DNA from 2 places in the Streptomyces sp. NPDC058457 genome. Region 2 is predicted to be linked to the other one. Evidence: riboswitches for the same ligand, from Rfam matches in the RefSeq annotation. Region 2 holds a riboswitch; the other holds the start of a gene.

Region 1 (7,648 bases), on a different contig from region 2:
AGGTGCAGGGCCCGGGCGAGGGCTTCGACGATCTGCGGGGAGGGGTGACGGTTGCGGCCCTGTTCCAGCCGGATGTAGTACTCCGTGCTCACCCCGGCCAGCAGCGCCAGCTCATGGCGGCGCAGCCCCGGCACCCGCCTGCGGCCCGCGTCCGGCAGCCCGAGCAGCTCCGGGCTCAGCAGGGCCCGGCGCGCACGGAGGTACTCGCCGAGCGGCCCCGGCGCGTGGGTGTCGCTGCCCTGTGCCATGAGCCCAGGCTAGGCGGCGCGGCCGCGGCGATCCTGTCCCCGTGAGTACCACCCTTCACAGGGCGACGACGGATCCGTCCCGCGCTCCTAGTGTCGGCCTGGCCGACCTGCCCTTGGGCCGGCGGTTGTTCCGAGTCAGGAGAGTGCGATGAACAGACACCTTGCGATACGGATCGGCGCGGCCGTGGCCGCCGTCGCGGCCGCGACGGCACTGGCGACCGGTCCCGCGACGGCCGTGTCCCGGCCCGCCGGACACCCGGGGACGGGCGCTGCCGCCGGCTCGGTGTCCGCCCGCGAGACCGCGGCCGACAAGGCGCTGGTCACGTACGTGTACAAGCAGCTGTTCACCTACTACGACACGTCCGTGATCGACAAGTACGTCTCTCCCGACTACGTCCAGCACAACCCCACCGTGGCCAACGGGCCCGAGGCGCTGCGCCAGCTGGTGGAGAACCTGAAGGCGACGGCCACTCCCGGCAGCGGGTCGGTCACCACGCACGTGATCGCACAGGGCGACCTCGTCCTGCTCCAGACGCACGCGGGCACGTCCGACACCTTCAGCGGCGTCGGGCTCGTCGACGTGTTCCGGGTGGAGAACCACAAGATCGTGGAGCACTGGGACACCATCCAGCCGGTCCCCGCCACCACGGCCAACGGCCACGACATGTTCTCCACGCTCACCTCGCCGCAGACCGACGCCGCCGGCCCGGCCTCGCACACCGCAGCGAGCGAGCGCCTCGTACGCGCCTACGTCCAGCAGCTGGACGGCCGGAAGGATCTCGGCGCGGTCGACCGCTACGTCTCGCCGAAGCTGGTCCAGCACGACCCGGCGCTCGCCGACGGCGCTGCCGCAACCAAGCAGGCCTACGCGAACCTCTTCGCCGCGCATCCGCGGTACCAGGCCACCGTCGCCAAGGTCGTCGCCGAGGGCGACCTGGTCGCGGTCCACCTCCACGACCAGAACAGCCCCTCCGACCTGGGCACGTCGGTGTACGAGATCTTCCGGGTGCGAGGCGGGAAGATCGTCGAGCACTGGGCGGTCACCCAGGCCGTCCCGGCCACCTCGGCCAACGGCAACAGCATGTTCTGAGCAGGACCTCCCGGGGGCCGGTACCGCGACCGTCCACGGTCAGGTCCCGGCCCCCTCCCCCTCCCCCCTCGCCTCGTACGAGAGCAGAACGTCATGAGTCAGTCCCGCCCTCGATCCGCCCGGCCCGGCGCCGGCCCGGAGGCCGCTCCGGGCGTTGTCCGGCTGGGGGACCCCCTCGTCAACTTCTACCTGGTGGATCACCCCGACGGGCTCACCCTCGTCGACGCCGGCCTGCCCGGACAGCGGCGGCGGCTCCTCGACCACCTGGCCGCCGCCGGCCGGAGCCCGGCCGACATCCGGGCCGTCCTGATCACCCACGCGCACCCCGATCACATCGGTCTCGCGGCGGAGCTCCAGCGGGCCGGCGCGGAGGTGTGGGTCCACGAGGACGACCGGGCCATGCTCACGGACGGACCGCGCAAGGCCATGCGGCACGCCAGGTCCGAACGCTCCCCGCTGCCGTACCTCGCCCGCCGTCCCGCCGCGCTCGCCACCATGGTGTCCATGGCCCGCCAGGGCGCCTTCACCGCGGCGGCGCCCGCCCGGGCACGCACGTTCGGCGACGGCGCGCGGCTGGACGACGTGCCCGGGCGGCCGCTGGCGGTCGCGCTGCCCGGCCACACCCCCGGCAGCACCGGCTTCCACTTCCCCGACCAGGGCCTGTTCTTCACCGGCGACGCCCTGGTCACCCAGGAGGCCTTCACCGGGCACACCGGCCCCTGCCTGGTCTGCCGCGCCTTCACCCATGACTCGGCCGCCGCCCTCGCGTCCCTGGACGCCATCGCCGGGCTGTCCCAGGAGACCGTCCTGCTGCCGGGGCACGGCCGGCCGTTCGACGGCGGCCCCCGGGAGGCGGTCGCCCGGGCCCGGCGCTTCGGCGTCCGCTGACCCCGTCGAAGGCTCCGCCGCCCCCGTGCGTCTCAACCCGTGTGACTTCCCCTCTTCGGATGGCGTATGCTGGTGTCACCGACGCGGGGTGGAGCAGCTCGGTAGCTCGCTGGGCTCATAACCCAGAGGTCGCAGGTTCAAATCCTGTCCCCGCTACTGAAACTCAGGGCCGGAATCCAATCGAGGATTCCGGCCCTGAGTCATACCCAGGCACGTGTTCCTCATCACACACGTCCAAACTCATCCGCCCGGCCCACACCATTCGCCCCACCCGCTCGCAGCGGCAAACCTGGACGGACAGGCATCGAAGACATCGGACGCGTCGAACACGTCAAGCGCGTCGAACACGTCGAGCGCACCGGAGACGTCGCACACGTCGGACACATGGGACATCAGGGGGGTCGTGTGGCGAGCCGTGCAGAGGCGGAGCAGCACGGCCAGGCATCCGCCCCCACCCTCGCCCGCTACCTGCCCGCGCTGCTGATCGGCGCGGGCGTCTGCTACGACGTCCTCACCCCCCAGCCCTTCACCGCGGTCCCCTTCTTCACGGCGGCCCCGCTGATCGCCGCGCCCCTGTCCTCCCTGCGCACCACCGTCCTCACGGGTCTGGCCGCGCTCCTCGCCACCTACGCCGTGCACGCGCGGTTCGCCGTCCTCCCGGATGCCGACGCCGTGACCGAAGTCGTCACCGTGGTCACCGTCGCCGTCCTCGCCGCCGGCATCAACCGGATCGTCCGCATCGGCGACCAGCGCCTCGCCTCCGCCCGAGAGGTCGCCGAGGCCGCCCAGCGGGCCGTCCTGCCCGAGCCCGCCGAGCGGATCGGCGGCTTCGAGATCGCCGCCCGCTACGAGGCGGCCCAGGAGGGCACCTTCATCGGCGGTGACCTGTACGCCGTCCAGGACACGCCGTACGGCGTGCGGCTGGTCGTCGGCGACGTGCGCGGCAAGGGCATGGGCGCGGTCGCCGCCGTCGCCGTGGTGATCGGCGCGTTCCGGGAGGCCGCCGAGCAGGAGGCCACGCTGGAGGCGGTGGCCGCGCGGCTGGAGCGGGCGCTGGCGCGTGAGGGCGTCCGGCGTGGCGGCATCGACGCCCACGAGGGGTTCACCACCGCCGTACTCGCCGAACTCCCGCACGGCGACGGCACGCTCCGGGTCGTCAACCGCGGTCATCCGCCGCCCCTGCTGCTGCACGGCGACGGCGAGGTGTGCCCGGTGCGGGCGCCGGAGTCCGCGCTGCCGCTCGGGATGGGCGAGCTGGGGGCGTGGCCCGACCGGGCGGCCGAGCACGTGTTCCCGAGCGGGGCCACGCTGCTGCTGCACACCGACGGCCTCTCCGAGGCCCGGGACGCGCACGGCCGGTTCTACGACCCCGAGCGACGGCTGTCCGGTCGTACCGTCACCGCCCCCGGCGCGCTGCTGGCCCGGCTCGCGGCCGAGGTGCGCCGGCACACTGGTGGCGGCATGACGGACGACATGGCGCTGCTCGCGGTGCGGCGGCCCTGAGCGCCTGCTCTGTGCGTCGGCCGTGTGCGTCGGCCGTGTGCGCCTGCCCAGTGCTGTGTCACACATCGTGTTCGGACGGCCGCCCTCCGCATCACAACTGAGTCACCATCAAAACCTGTGTGACTCCTGAGCTGAGCAGCGAGCACTGCCAACTCGACCGTTTTTGACCGATCGTGGCAGGTAAGTCCAAGCTTTGAAAGCTTAATGATCAAGACGAACGGCTTGGAATCTCATAGCTGGGTCTATTAACGTTCGATAACGCAGCGCGGTCGTCCCAGCCGTCACCCGCGACGGCTCCGTGCGCACGCGCCGAATCCCGCAAGGGAACCGGGGAACCACCACCTTGGGGTGAATCGCACGGCTACCGCCGGGTAGGAAACGGCCGGTATACGCGCGTAGGAGACCTTCCCGCTCCGAACCCGTCAGCTAACCCGGTAGGCGACGGAAGGAAAGGAGTACGCCCGCGTGGCGTCCAACCGGCCTGCTCCGACAGCCCCGTTCGTGCCCAGCCAGCGTCAACCCGACACCTTCGGCTACGGCAGCTACCGCACCGACGAGGGCCCCTGGGAGGAGTGGAACCCCACCGAGGAGTCCCTGGCCTCGGAGCGCGGCCGGCACCGGGTCGCCAAGCAGCGCGGCGGCGGGCTCGCCCGCAGCTCCACGGTTCTCGGCGTCGGCGTGATCGCCGCCGTCGGCGCGGGCGGCATGGCCAGCGCCAACACCGGCAAGCCGCCGGTCTCCATCTCCCTGCCCGACCTGCCGTCCTCCGTCGGCTCCCTGCTCGGCGAGGGCACCGGCCACCAGGCCACCCAGACCGCGCTCAGCAGCGTCACCACGACGACCGCCACCGACGGGGACTCCTCCGCGTCCTCCTCCGACGCCGGTGAGGCGCTGCGCAGCCGGATCATCGCCCAGGCCGCGCAGCAGCAGAACCAGCTCGACACCAAGGCCAGTGCCAAGGCGGTCGCCGCCGCCGACAAGGCGGTCGCCGACGCCGAGGCCAAGGCGGAGAAGGCGGCCGCCGCCAAGGCCGCCGACGCCAAGGAGAAGGCCGAGGCCTCCGCGAAGCAGAAGGCCGAGCAGGCCCGGCTCGCCGAGCTGGCCAAGCAGTACACGCTGCCCGTCGTCTCGTACACGATCACCGGTACCTTCGGCCAGGCCGGCTCCATGTGGTCCTCCGGCTACCACACCGGCCTCGACTTCGCCGCGCCCACCGGCACGCTGATCAAGGCCGTGCACAGTGGCACGGTCACCGAGGCGGGCTGGGCCGGCTCCTACGGCTACCGCACGATCATCACCCTCGACGACGGCACCGAGCTGTGGTTCTGCCACCAGTCCTCGATCGGCGTGAAGGTCGGCCAGAAGGTCTCCACGGGCGACGTCATCGGCCGCGTGGGCGCCACCGGCAACGTCACCGGCCCGCACCTCCACCTGGAGGTCCACCCGAACGGCCAGGCCACCGCCATCGACCCGATGACCTGGCTGCGCGGCAAGGGCCTCAACCCCTGACCCGGACCCCACCGGCCGGTCCCCGGCGGCCCTGACGGCAACCCCCCGGCGTCAGGGCCTTCGGCGTGCCGCGCCCAGGGGAGGCGGTGAGCCTCGGGCGGGCGGTGAGCCTCGTGCAGGCGGTGAGCCTCGTACCGTGCGCCTTTACAAGAACTTCGTGTTGCGCCGAGATGGGGCGCCCGGTGACGCGTGTTGAAGTGAGGCATGAGTGCTTCTTCCGCTTCCCCCGCCCTCCGTAAGCTCGGCGCCTCCGACCTGGAGGTCTTCCCGCTCGCCCTCGGCGGCAACGTCTTCGGCTGGACCGCCGACGAGGCCGCCTCCTTCGCCGTCCTGGACGCCTACGCCGCCGCGGGCGGCAACTTCGTCGACACCGCCGACTCGTACACGGCGTGGATCGAGGGCAACAAGGGCGGCGAGTCCGAGACGATCATCGGCAAGTGGGTCAAGGCGCGCGGCAACCGCGACGACGTCGTCATCGCGACGAAGGTCAGCCAGCACCCCGAGTACCTCGGCCTGTCCGCCGCCAACATCAAGGCCGCCGCCGACGCGTCCCTGCGCCGCCTCGGCACCGACCGCATCGACCTCTACTACACGCACTTCGACAAGCCCGAGGTCCCGGTCGAGGAGATCATCGGCGCGCTGGACGAGCTGGTGCGGGCCGGCAAGGTCCGGCACATCGCCGCGTCGAACATCACGCCGGAGCGGCTGCAGGAGTCCCTGGACTTCTCCGACCGCGAGGGCCTCGCCCGGTACGTCGCCCTCCAGCCCCACTACAACCTGGTCTCCCGCGACACCTACGAGGGCCCCCTCCAGGACCTGGCCTCCCGCACCGGCCTCGCGGCCGTCCCCTACTTCGCCCTGGCCGCCGGCTTCCTCACCGGCAAGTACCGCCCCGGTACGACGGTCGACAGCGCGCGAGCGGGCCGGGCCGCCCAGTACCTGGAGTCGGACCGCGGCCAGAAGGTCCTCACCGCCCTCGACGAGATCGCCGAGACCCACTCCGCCCCCATCCCCACGGTCGCCCTGGCCTGGCTGGCAGCCCAGCCCACCGTCGCGGCCCCGATCGCCTCGGCCCGCACGGTGGAACAGCTCCCGGCACTGCTGGGCGTGGCGGACCTGAACCTGACGGACGAGGAACTGACAAGGCTGACGACGGCTTCCGCCTGACCGCTTCGGTCCCCCTTCCTTCTCCTCTTCCGGGACTCGCATTCCCTTTTCTTCTCCGCCGCAACGGCGCTCAGCCCCCGTGGCGCATCCCGGCGGTGCCGAATCCTCCGCAACCCGAAGCACTAACTCCGGTACGGGTTGTAGGCCGGGTACGGCACCGCCGCCCCGTACCACCCCGGCGTCCCGTAGGCCGGCGGTGCGTAGCCGCCGTACCCCGGCCACCCGCCCGGCGCAGCCGTCCGTGCCGCGTACTCCAGGGCCGGCCGCACCAGCTCCCGACGGCTCCACAGCTCGGTCAGCAGCTCCCGCTCCCGCACCACGAAGTCGGCTCCCGCCCGCCCGCGCTGCCCCCGGCGCCGCAGCAGCGCGAGCGTCGTCGCGTACCCCTCGTACTCGGCGACCGCCCTCCCCGCCGCCTTCCCGAAGTGGTACGCGGCGTACTCCCGGGCCATCTGCCGCGCCCGCATCGACCCGAGCACGAACGGCTCGGCCGTCCCCAGCCACCCCGCGTAGACGTATGCCGGCAACTCCTCCCGCACGGTCCGCAGCTCCCGCTGCCGGGTCCAGATCGCCAGCCAGGCCAGCAGCCCGAACGACGGCACCATGAACATGCCGTACACGGCGAAGAACCCGTACTGCCCGAACGTCGAGGACCCGTTCCAGAACGCGTGCATGCTCATCGCGAGCAGCAGTCCGGCGAGCGGCACCAGCACCCGCCGCGCCCGCTGCCGTTCCCCGGAGAGCGCGGCGATGCCGAAACCGATGCCGGTGAGGACGGTGAAGAGCGGGTGTGCGAACGGGGACATCACGATGCGCACGAAGAACGTCGCGGCGGTGACGGAGGCGATCCCGCTGTCACCGGTCAGCTGGTCGGTCCCGAAGGCCGTACCGAGGTAGAGGATGTTCTCGGTGAACGCGAACCCGGTGGCGGTGACCCCGGCTATCACCACCCCGTCGACGATCCCGGTGAAGTCCCGTCTGCGGAAGAGGAAGACGAGGAGCACGGCCGCCGCCTTCGCCGACTCCTCGACGACCGGCGCTATCACGGTCGCCCCGAGCCGGTCCGCGCTGCTCGGATCCGCGGTCGCCGTCGCTATCCATCTGGTCGCGAAGCTGTTGGCGACGATGGCTATCAGCGCGGCCGCGCAGGCGCCCCAGGCGAAGGCGAACAGCAGGTTCCGCCAGGGGCCGGGCTGCACCCGGTCGAGCCATCGGAACGCGCCTATGAGCAGCGGCACGGGCA
Region 2 (7,648 bases):
GGCCGAGCCGGATCGGCACCTGCCCTGACTACCGAGTCGAGTCGGCACCTATTCAATCGACCGAGTCGGGTGGTGGGTGGGCGAAGGTCTTGGGGGGCCAGGGGGCGGAGCCCCCTGGAGGGTCGTCAGTCGCCGGTGACTACGCAGGCGCCCTTGGCCCACCACTCCGGCAGCATGGCGATCGCCTCGTCGCCGAGCGGGTTCACGCCGGGTCCGGCGGCCAGCGAGTGGGCCACCAGCACGTGCAGGCACTTCACCCGGTCCGGCATCCCCCCGGCGCTCGGAAAGCCCGTCAGCTCCTCGATCTCGTCCCGGCGCCGGATGTAGTCCTCGTGCGCGGCCCGGTACGCCGCCGCCAGCTCCGGATCGCTCTCCAGCCGCGCCGTCATCTCCTTCATCACGCCGTTGGCCTCAAGGGTGCCGATCGCGGACGCGGCCTTCGGGCACGTCAGGTAGTACAGCGTCGGGAACGGCGTCCCGTCCGGCAGCCGCGGTGCGGTCTCCACGACATCCGGCTGCCCGCACGGGCACCGGTGCGCGATCGCCCGCAGTCCGCGCGGCGGCCGCCCGAGCTGCTGCTTGAAGGCCTCGACGTCCGCGTCGGTCGGCTCGGTACGCGGAGTGGAGGGAGGAGCCGTTTCCATGCCTGTCTTTCTGCTCTGCTGCTCTGCTGCTCTGCTGCTCTGCGGCGTTACTGCGCCGCTGCTCTGCTGCTCACTGGTCGGACGCGTCGGACTTGTCGACGCCGTCCCAGACGTTCGCGTACCAGGGCCGGTCGGCCGCCCCGAGGTAGGCGTGCGCCTGCTTGGCGGTACCGGGGGCGATCACGACGTACCCGGTCTCCCCCGGCATCACATAGTGCAGCCGCTGCCGGATCTGCTGCTCGGCGTACGTGTCGTCCTGCCACCGCGCCTTGAGGTTCCGCAGCTGCTCGACCCGCTGCCGGGCCTGCTGCTGCTGGCGTTCGAGCTCGGAGATCTCGGCGCGCTGGGAGACGTACTGCCGCATCGGATAGGCGAGCGCGACGATCATCGTGCAGAGCACGATCGCGAGCAGCGCCGCACGGCCGGTGAGCCGGGAGCGGCGGGCCTGGCGCCTGGTCTGGGAGCGGTAGACCCGGGCCGCGGTCTGCTCGCCGAGCAGCTTGAGCCTGGTCGCGGTGGAGAACCGGTCCCGGTCCTTCACGGCCATGTCCCCGCCTCCCTGGGTCAACCCTGGTACGTGCGTACGTCCCCGGACACGGTACGGGACCGGGTACGGGGACGTACGTACGACTGGCTAAGCCTTAACCCTGTGAGGCTCAGCCCTTGAAGCGCGGGAAGGCGCTGCGGCCCGCGTACACCGCCGCGTCGTCGAGGATCTCCTCGATGCGCAGCAGCTGGTTGTACTTGGCGACGCGCTCGGAGCGGGCCGGGGCGCCGGTCTTGATCTGGCCGCAGTTGGTGGCGACGGCGAGGTCGGCGATGGTGACGTCCTCGGTCTCGCCGGAGCGGTGCGACATCATGCACTTGAAGCCGTTGCGCTGGGCGAGCTCGACGGCGTCCAGGGTCTCGGTCAGGGAACCGATCTGGTTCACCTTCACCAGCAGGGCGTTGGCGGTGCCCTCCTCGATGCCGCGGGCGAGGCGCTCCGGGTTGGTGACGAAGAGGTCGTCGCCGACGATCTGGACCTTGTCGCCCAGCTTGTCGGTGAGGACCTTCCAGCCGGCCCAGTCGTCCTCGAACAGCGGGTCCTCGATGGAGACCAGCGGGTACGCGGCGACGAGCTCCTCGTAGTACTCGGTCATCTCGGCGGCCGAGCGGGACTTGCCCTCGAACTCGTACTTGCCGTCCTTGTAGAACTCGGACGCGGCGACGTCGAGCGCAAGGGCGATCTGCTCGCCGGGGACGTAACCGGCCTGCTTGATCGCCTCCAGGATGAGGTCGAGCGCGGCGCGGTTGGACTCCAGGTTCGGCGCGAAGCCGCCCTCGTCGCCGAGACCGGTGGCCAGGCCCTTCGACTTCAGGACCTTCTTGAGGGTGTGGTAGACCTCGGCACCCCAGCGCAGCGCCTCGGAGAAGGACTCCGCGCCGATCGGGGCGATCATGAACTCCTGGATGTCGACGTTGGAGTCCGCGTGCGAGCCGCCGTTGAGGATGTTCATCATCGGGACGGGGAGCAGGTGCGCGTTCGGGCCACCGAGGTAGCGGAACAGCGGGAGGTCGGACGCCTCGGAAGCGGCGTGCGCGACGGCGAGGGAGACGCCGAGGATGGCGTTGGCGCCGAGCGAGCCCTTGTTGTCGGTGGCGTCCAGGTCGAACATGGCCTGGTCGATCAGGCGCTGCTCGGTGGCGTCGTAGCCGACCAGCTCCGGGCCGATCTGCTCGATGACGGCGAGGACGGCCTTCTCGACACCCTTGCCCAGGTAGCGGTTGGGGTCACCGTCACGGAGCTCGATGGCCTCGAAGGCACCGGTGGAGGCGCCGGACGGAACGGCGGCACGACCCGTGCTGCCGTCGTCGAGGCCGACCTCGACCTCGACCGTGGGGTTGCCTCGGGAGTCCAGGATTTCCCGGGCTACGACGACGTCGATGGACGGCACGAGCATCTCCTTCTTGGGATGTGACGCTGGTTGTGCGGGGCGCACGCGGGCCTTGCCGGCCCTTGCTCAGCCTTGCGACTAGAGCCTAACCGTCCCAGGGCCGTCGGCCGGCACGACCGACCGACCCGTGGACACACAGACGGTACTCATTGTTCACGTGCGGAACAAAGGGGGTCCCGATGAAGAACGGGAGAAGAGCGGGCCAAGAAGGTGACGGCAAAGAGAAACCCCGCCCCGGTGCGTACGGGGGAAAACGCACCGAGGCGGGGGCCCGTGGGGACGGGGGTGGCCCTCACGTGGTCTCCACTATGGGGACCACGGCTGTGTGGGCGCTGTGGTTCAGCTGGGCGCCTCCAGTGCTTACGGCGGCCGCCCCGCGTCCTGCTACTTCAGGTGCAGCTGCTGACCCGGGTAGATGAAGTCGGCGTCGGCGACGATGTCCTTGTTCAGCTTGAACAGCGCCGGCCAGCCACCCTTGACCTTGTGCTTCTCGGCGATCGAGCTGAGGGTGTCACCCTTGACGACCTTGTACTCGCCGTCGCCCTTCTTGACCTTCTTGCCGGCCGGGGTGGTGACGGTCTTGGTCGCGGCCGGACGCTCGGCGGAGCGGGAGGCGGCCTGCGTGTCGGTCGACCGGGTGGTCGTGCCGGCGCTGCTGCTCGACGAGGAGCCGGCGCTGCTGCCGGTGTAGGCGGCGCTGGACAGGCCCGTGCCGCAGACCGGCCAGGCACCCTTGCCCTGTGCGGCGAGCACCTTCTCGGCGATCTGGATCTGCTGCGCCTTGGTGGCCTGGTTGGCCTGCGCGGCGTACTGCGTGCCGCCGTACGCGGCCCAGGTGGAGGCGGAGAACTGCAGACCGCCGTAGTAGCCGTTGCCGGTGTTGATGGCCCAGTTGCCGCCGGACTCGCACTGGGCGACGGCGTCCCACTCGGAGGCGGTGGCGGCGGAAGCGCTGCCGGCCGCCATCAGCGGGGCAGCGACGGCGATGCCGGTGACACCGGCGACAGCGATGGCGCGGACGGCCTTGGACGGACGACGGTGCTTGCCCTTGCCGGAAAACAGCATGGATCGATCCCCTCACCGACGCCTGCGAGGTGAGCTGTCGGGTTCGGGCCGGTTGAGTTGCCCGGCCGCACACCCGTGTGTCGGTGCGCGGCTTCACCCCGAGCCGGATCGGCAGTCTCGACTACCGGTCCCGGCACTTACCTTGGGTCCCCCGCTCCTGCCTACGGCGCTTGACGCGTCGACTGTTCCCGGACGGCCGCTGGCAGGACTCGGCGTTGCGACGGCCGGGGCTCGTGGTGACGAGCGGCCTTGACCGTAAACAGGGCATCAGGTGAATTTCAAAGATGATCAGGGCTTCTGAGACTCATCCCACACTTTCACCAAACCGGACATTTAACTTCTAATCAGGGCGGCCAGGGGACGCCAACTCCCGCCACCTTTCGTCCGTTTAGCTACCGAGTTTCAGGGTCTGACCGGCGCTGATGTCGTTGGGGTCGGCACCGATGGCCGCCTCGTTCGCGGCATAGAGCGCACGCCATCCGCCGTCGAGGTCAAGGGAGTCGGCGATGGAGGCGAGGGTGTCGCCGGCGCGGACGGTGTAGGTGCCGCTGTCATGGGAGGCGTGGCGGCCGGAGGAGGTGGCACTCTGACCGTTTGTCACGCTTTCGTCCGCCGAGCCGCCCCGATGCTTGCCGGCGCTGCTGACGGCCCCCGTGTCGACCAGACTCCAAGAGCCTTCAGCCTGCCCCGAATTGTCCGAGTCGTCGGTCTCGGGGACAACGGGATTCCCACTCGCCTTCGAGGTACCCGAGCCAGAAGATTCCGACTTGTCCGTCTTGGTGGATTTGCTGGGAGTGTCCGTCTTGGAGTCACCGCTCGCACTCGGGGAGGGAGTGGCGGAGTCACCCCCGGAGTCCGCGGCGCCCGAGGAGGAGCCGGAATCGGAGGAGGAGGAAGAAGACGAATCCGACAGCCCGGAGGACGAGTCCGACGAGTCGGAGGAACCGGATGAATCACCCGAGTCGTCGAGTCCCGTGTCGACGTTCACCGAGGCGTCGTCGGACGAGAGCCCGGCGAGCAGCGCACAGGTCCGCCAGGGCTTGGTGCCCTGGTCGGCGAGTATCTTCTCGGCGACCGCTATCTGCTGCGAACGGCTCGCCTGGTCGGGCGTACCGGCGTAGTCCAGGCCCCCGTACTTGCTCCAGTCGTCCAGGGACATCTGCAGGCCGCCGTAGTAGCCGGTGCCGTTGTCGGCGCTCCAGGAGCCGCCGCTCTCGCACTCGGCCACCTGGTCCCAGGTGGAGCCGTCGGCCGCGTGGGCGCTCACCGCACCGAGGAGCGGGATGGCGATGGCGGAGCCGGTCACGCCGGCCGCGACGAGAAGAGCCGGAGCCTGACGGGGGCGACGGTGACGACCGTTCCCGGAGAGCATGCGGAAACCTTTCGAGCGACAGCGGTGACCGGCGCGGCGGGTCCCGCAGGGCGCCGCACTGATGGGTGAACGTATCGGCAGACGATCACTTGTCACAAGTTAATGCCGCGCAGATCACGTGAAGATCACAGACTTGAACGCTAGTCACGTTTTGCCCGTACGGGCCGGTAAGGGCTCGACAAGGGACTCCAGGGCTTCGGCAAGAGCTCAGCGACCTGCGGGCGTGAACTCCACGGGCAGCGTGCGCAGTCCGCGCATGATGAGCCCGCCGCGCCACCGCAACTCCCCTTCGTCCGCCGCGAGTCGCAGGTCAGGTAGGCGGGTGAGGAGGGTGGCGAGGGCGGTCTGGCCCTCCAGGCGGGCGAGCGGGGCGCCGAGGCAGTAGTGGATGCCGTGGCCGTATCCGAGGTGCTGGTTGTCCCGCCGTGAGAGATCGAGGGTGTCCGGCCGGGCGAACCGCTCCGGGTCCCGGTCCGCCGCGGCCAGGACGACCAGGACCGGGTCGCCGGGCGCGATGTGCTGCCCGCCGATGTCGACCGGCTCGGTGGCGAACCGCCAGGTGGCCAGCTCCACCGGCCCGTCGTAGCGCAGCAGTTCCTCGACACCGGTCTCCAGCAGCCCGCGCTCGCCGGCGGCGAGGGAGTCCTGCAGCCGGGCGCGCTGCTCGGGGTGGGTGAGCAGCGCGTACGTCCCGTTCCCGATCAGGTTGACGGTGGTCTCGAACCCTGCGAACAGCAGGATGAACGCCATCGCCGCGGCCTCGTTCTCGGTGAGGTGCTCACCGTGGTCCGAGGCCCGGATGAGCCCGGAGATGAGGTCCTCGCCGGGGGCCGGCTCGGCGGGCAGCGCCTGCCGCTTCCGGTGGATCAGCTCGGCCAGGTATCCCCGCATCTTCTTCACCGACCGCGCGACCCCGCCCCGCGGCCCGCCCCCGTGCCGGATCATCATGCCGGCCCAGTCCCGGAAGTCGTCCTGGTCCTCACGCGGGACGCCGAGCAGGTCGCAGATGGCGTAGATGGGGAGCGGGAAGGCGAACTCGTGGATGAGGTCGGCGGACCCGGAGGCCGCGAACCCGTCGATGAGCCGGTCGGTCAGCTCCTGCACCCGCGGCGCGAACTCGGCCACCCGGCGCGGTGTGAACGCCTTGCTCACCAGCCGCCGCAGCCGGGTGTGGTCGGGCGGATCGATGTTCAGCAGGTGCGTCATCAACTCGGCCTTGCGCTCCCCGGGGATGCCGGTCTTCCCCTTGGCGTGCGCGGGCTCGTCGTGATGCGCCGGGTTCTTGGAGAGCCTCGGATCGGCCAGCGCCTGCTTGGCGTCCCCGTATCGCGTGACCAGCCAGGCCTCCACCCCACTGGGCAGCCTGGTCCGCCGCACGGGCTCGTGCTCCCGCAGCCAGGCATAGGCGGGGTAGGGGTCGGCGGCGAACTCCCAGGTGAAGAGGTCAGGGGCGGCCGCGGTCACTTCTCCACTCCCTCCGTCGCCCGCACCGCGTCCCGGTAGGCCCGGGCCGCCGCCCGCAGTGCCGCCTCCGGGTCGACGCCCTCCGCCTCCGCGCGGGCCGCCAGCGCGAGCAGCTCGTAACCGATGCCCTGCTCCTGCGGCAGCAGCACCTCCAGCCCCGCCGTCCGCACCCGCGAGGCCAGCTTCGCCGCCAGCGCGAGACCCGGCTGCGCCAGGGGTATCCCGTCCGTCACCGACTCGCGCCGCTTCTCTATGGCCTTCGTGCGCAGCCAGTGCTCCTTGACCTCCTCCGGCGTCGCCGCGGTCTCGTCGCCGAAGACGTGCGGGTGGCGGTGGATGAGCTTCGCGACGATGCCTCCCGCCACGTCGTCGATCGAGAAGGGGGCGTCCGGGTCCTCCTCCGCGATCCGCGCGTGGAAGACGACCTGGAGCAGCACGTCGCCCAGTTCCTCCCGCAGTTCGTCGCGGTCGCCCTCCTCGATCGCCTCGACGAGTTCGTACGCCTCCTCGATGCCGTACTTCGCGAGGCCCTTGTGGGTCTGCCGGGACGACCAGGGGCACTCCGCGCGGATCCGGTCCATGACCTGGACGAGGTCGAGGAGGCGGGCACCGGGCAGGTCGTAGGAGGCGGGGAGCAGTTCCAGCTCGGGCATCCGGACGCGGCCGGAGCCGGCCAGGCGGGCCAGGCCGTCCGTCAGGGCGGGCTCGCCCTCGCCCGCCGCGACGACCACCACCGTCCGGCCGCCGGCGCAGGCGTCGACCAGTTCCTGGGCGGTGGGGGCGGCCTCGTCCACGGCCGTCCCGGCCTCCCGCAGGTACGGCAGCTGCGGATGCGCGCCGTCCGCGCACAGCACGCGGTCCGCCGCGCGCAGCGCCTGCCAGGCGGGCCAGGACAGCAGGCCGGGGGCGACCCGGTGGCTGGTGGTCAGCAGGACGACGCGGCCGGCGTCGGGCCGGGAGGTCGGAGCGGGTTCCGGTGCAGGTTCCGGAGCGGGTTCCGGGGTGGTGGGTTCGGGCCTGGTGGTGTTCACGCTCCGAACGTAACGCACCGCCCCCGCCGACCTCGCGGTTTGTCCACAGGGTGGGGGTGATCAAGTGATCGTATGACCGACGCGGAGGTGGCTCCCCCTGGCCTGCCCCCCGCGGCCTGCCCCAGTGGCTTCCCC

Evidence for each region. A riboswitch is a leader RNA that binds a small molecule or an ion and turns the genes downstream of it on or off. The one in region 2 is predicted to bind cyclic di-AMP.
Region 1: another riboswitch for cyclic di-AMP. It lies ahead of ACFWPS_RS37765 (M23 family metallopeptidase); the one in region 2 lies ahead of ACFWPS_RS38395 (transglycosylase family protein).

The regions. Positions count from the first base shown of each region.
Region 1 covers NZ_JBHXLU010000067.1:19,799-27,446, reverse strand. The annotation lists gene ACFWPS_RS37790 (helix-turn-helix domain-containing protein) at 1-248, opposite strand, end outside; gene ACFWPS_RS37785 (nuclear transport factor 2 family protein) at 397-1,338, shown strand; gene ACFWPS_RS37780 (MBL fold metallo-hydrolase) at 1,432-2,226, shown strand; tRNA gene ACFWPS_RS37775 (tRNA-Met) at 2,309-2,382, shown strand; gene ACFWPS_RS37770 (PP2C family protein-serine/threonine phosphatase) at 2,611-3,729, shown strand; cyclic di-AMP (ydaO/yuaA leader) riboswitch at 4,027-4,187, shown strand; gene ACFWPS_RS37765 (M23 family metallopeptidase) at 4,195-5,238, shown strand; gene ACFWPS_RS37760 (aldo/keto reductase) at 5,443-6,405, shown strand; gene ACFWPS_RS37755 (PrsW family intramembrane metalloprotease) at 6,528-7,648, opposite strand, start outside.
Region 2 covers NZ_JBHXLU010000069.1:18,543-26,190, forward strand. The annotation lists gene ACFWPS_RS38380 (DUF501 domain-containing protein) at 126-644, opposite strand; gene ACFWPS_RS38385 (septum formation initiator family protein) at 715-1,191, opposite strand; gene eno (phosphopyruvate hydratase) at 1,301-2,587, opposite strand; gene ACFWPS_RS38395 (transglycosylase family protein) at 2,966-3,646, opposite strand; cyclic di-AMP (ydaO/yuaA leader) riboswitch at 3,651-3,825, opposite strand; gene ACFWPS_RS38400 (transglycosylase family protein) at 4,035-5,018, opposite strand; gene ACFWPS_RS38405 (cytochrome P450) at 5,226-6,482, opposite strand; gene ACFWPS_RS38410 (nucleoside triphosphate pyrophosphohydrolase) at 6,479-7,414, opposite strand.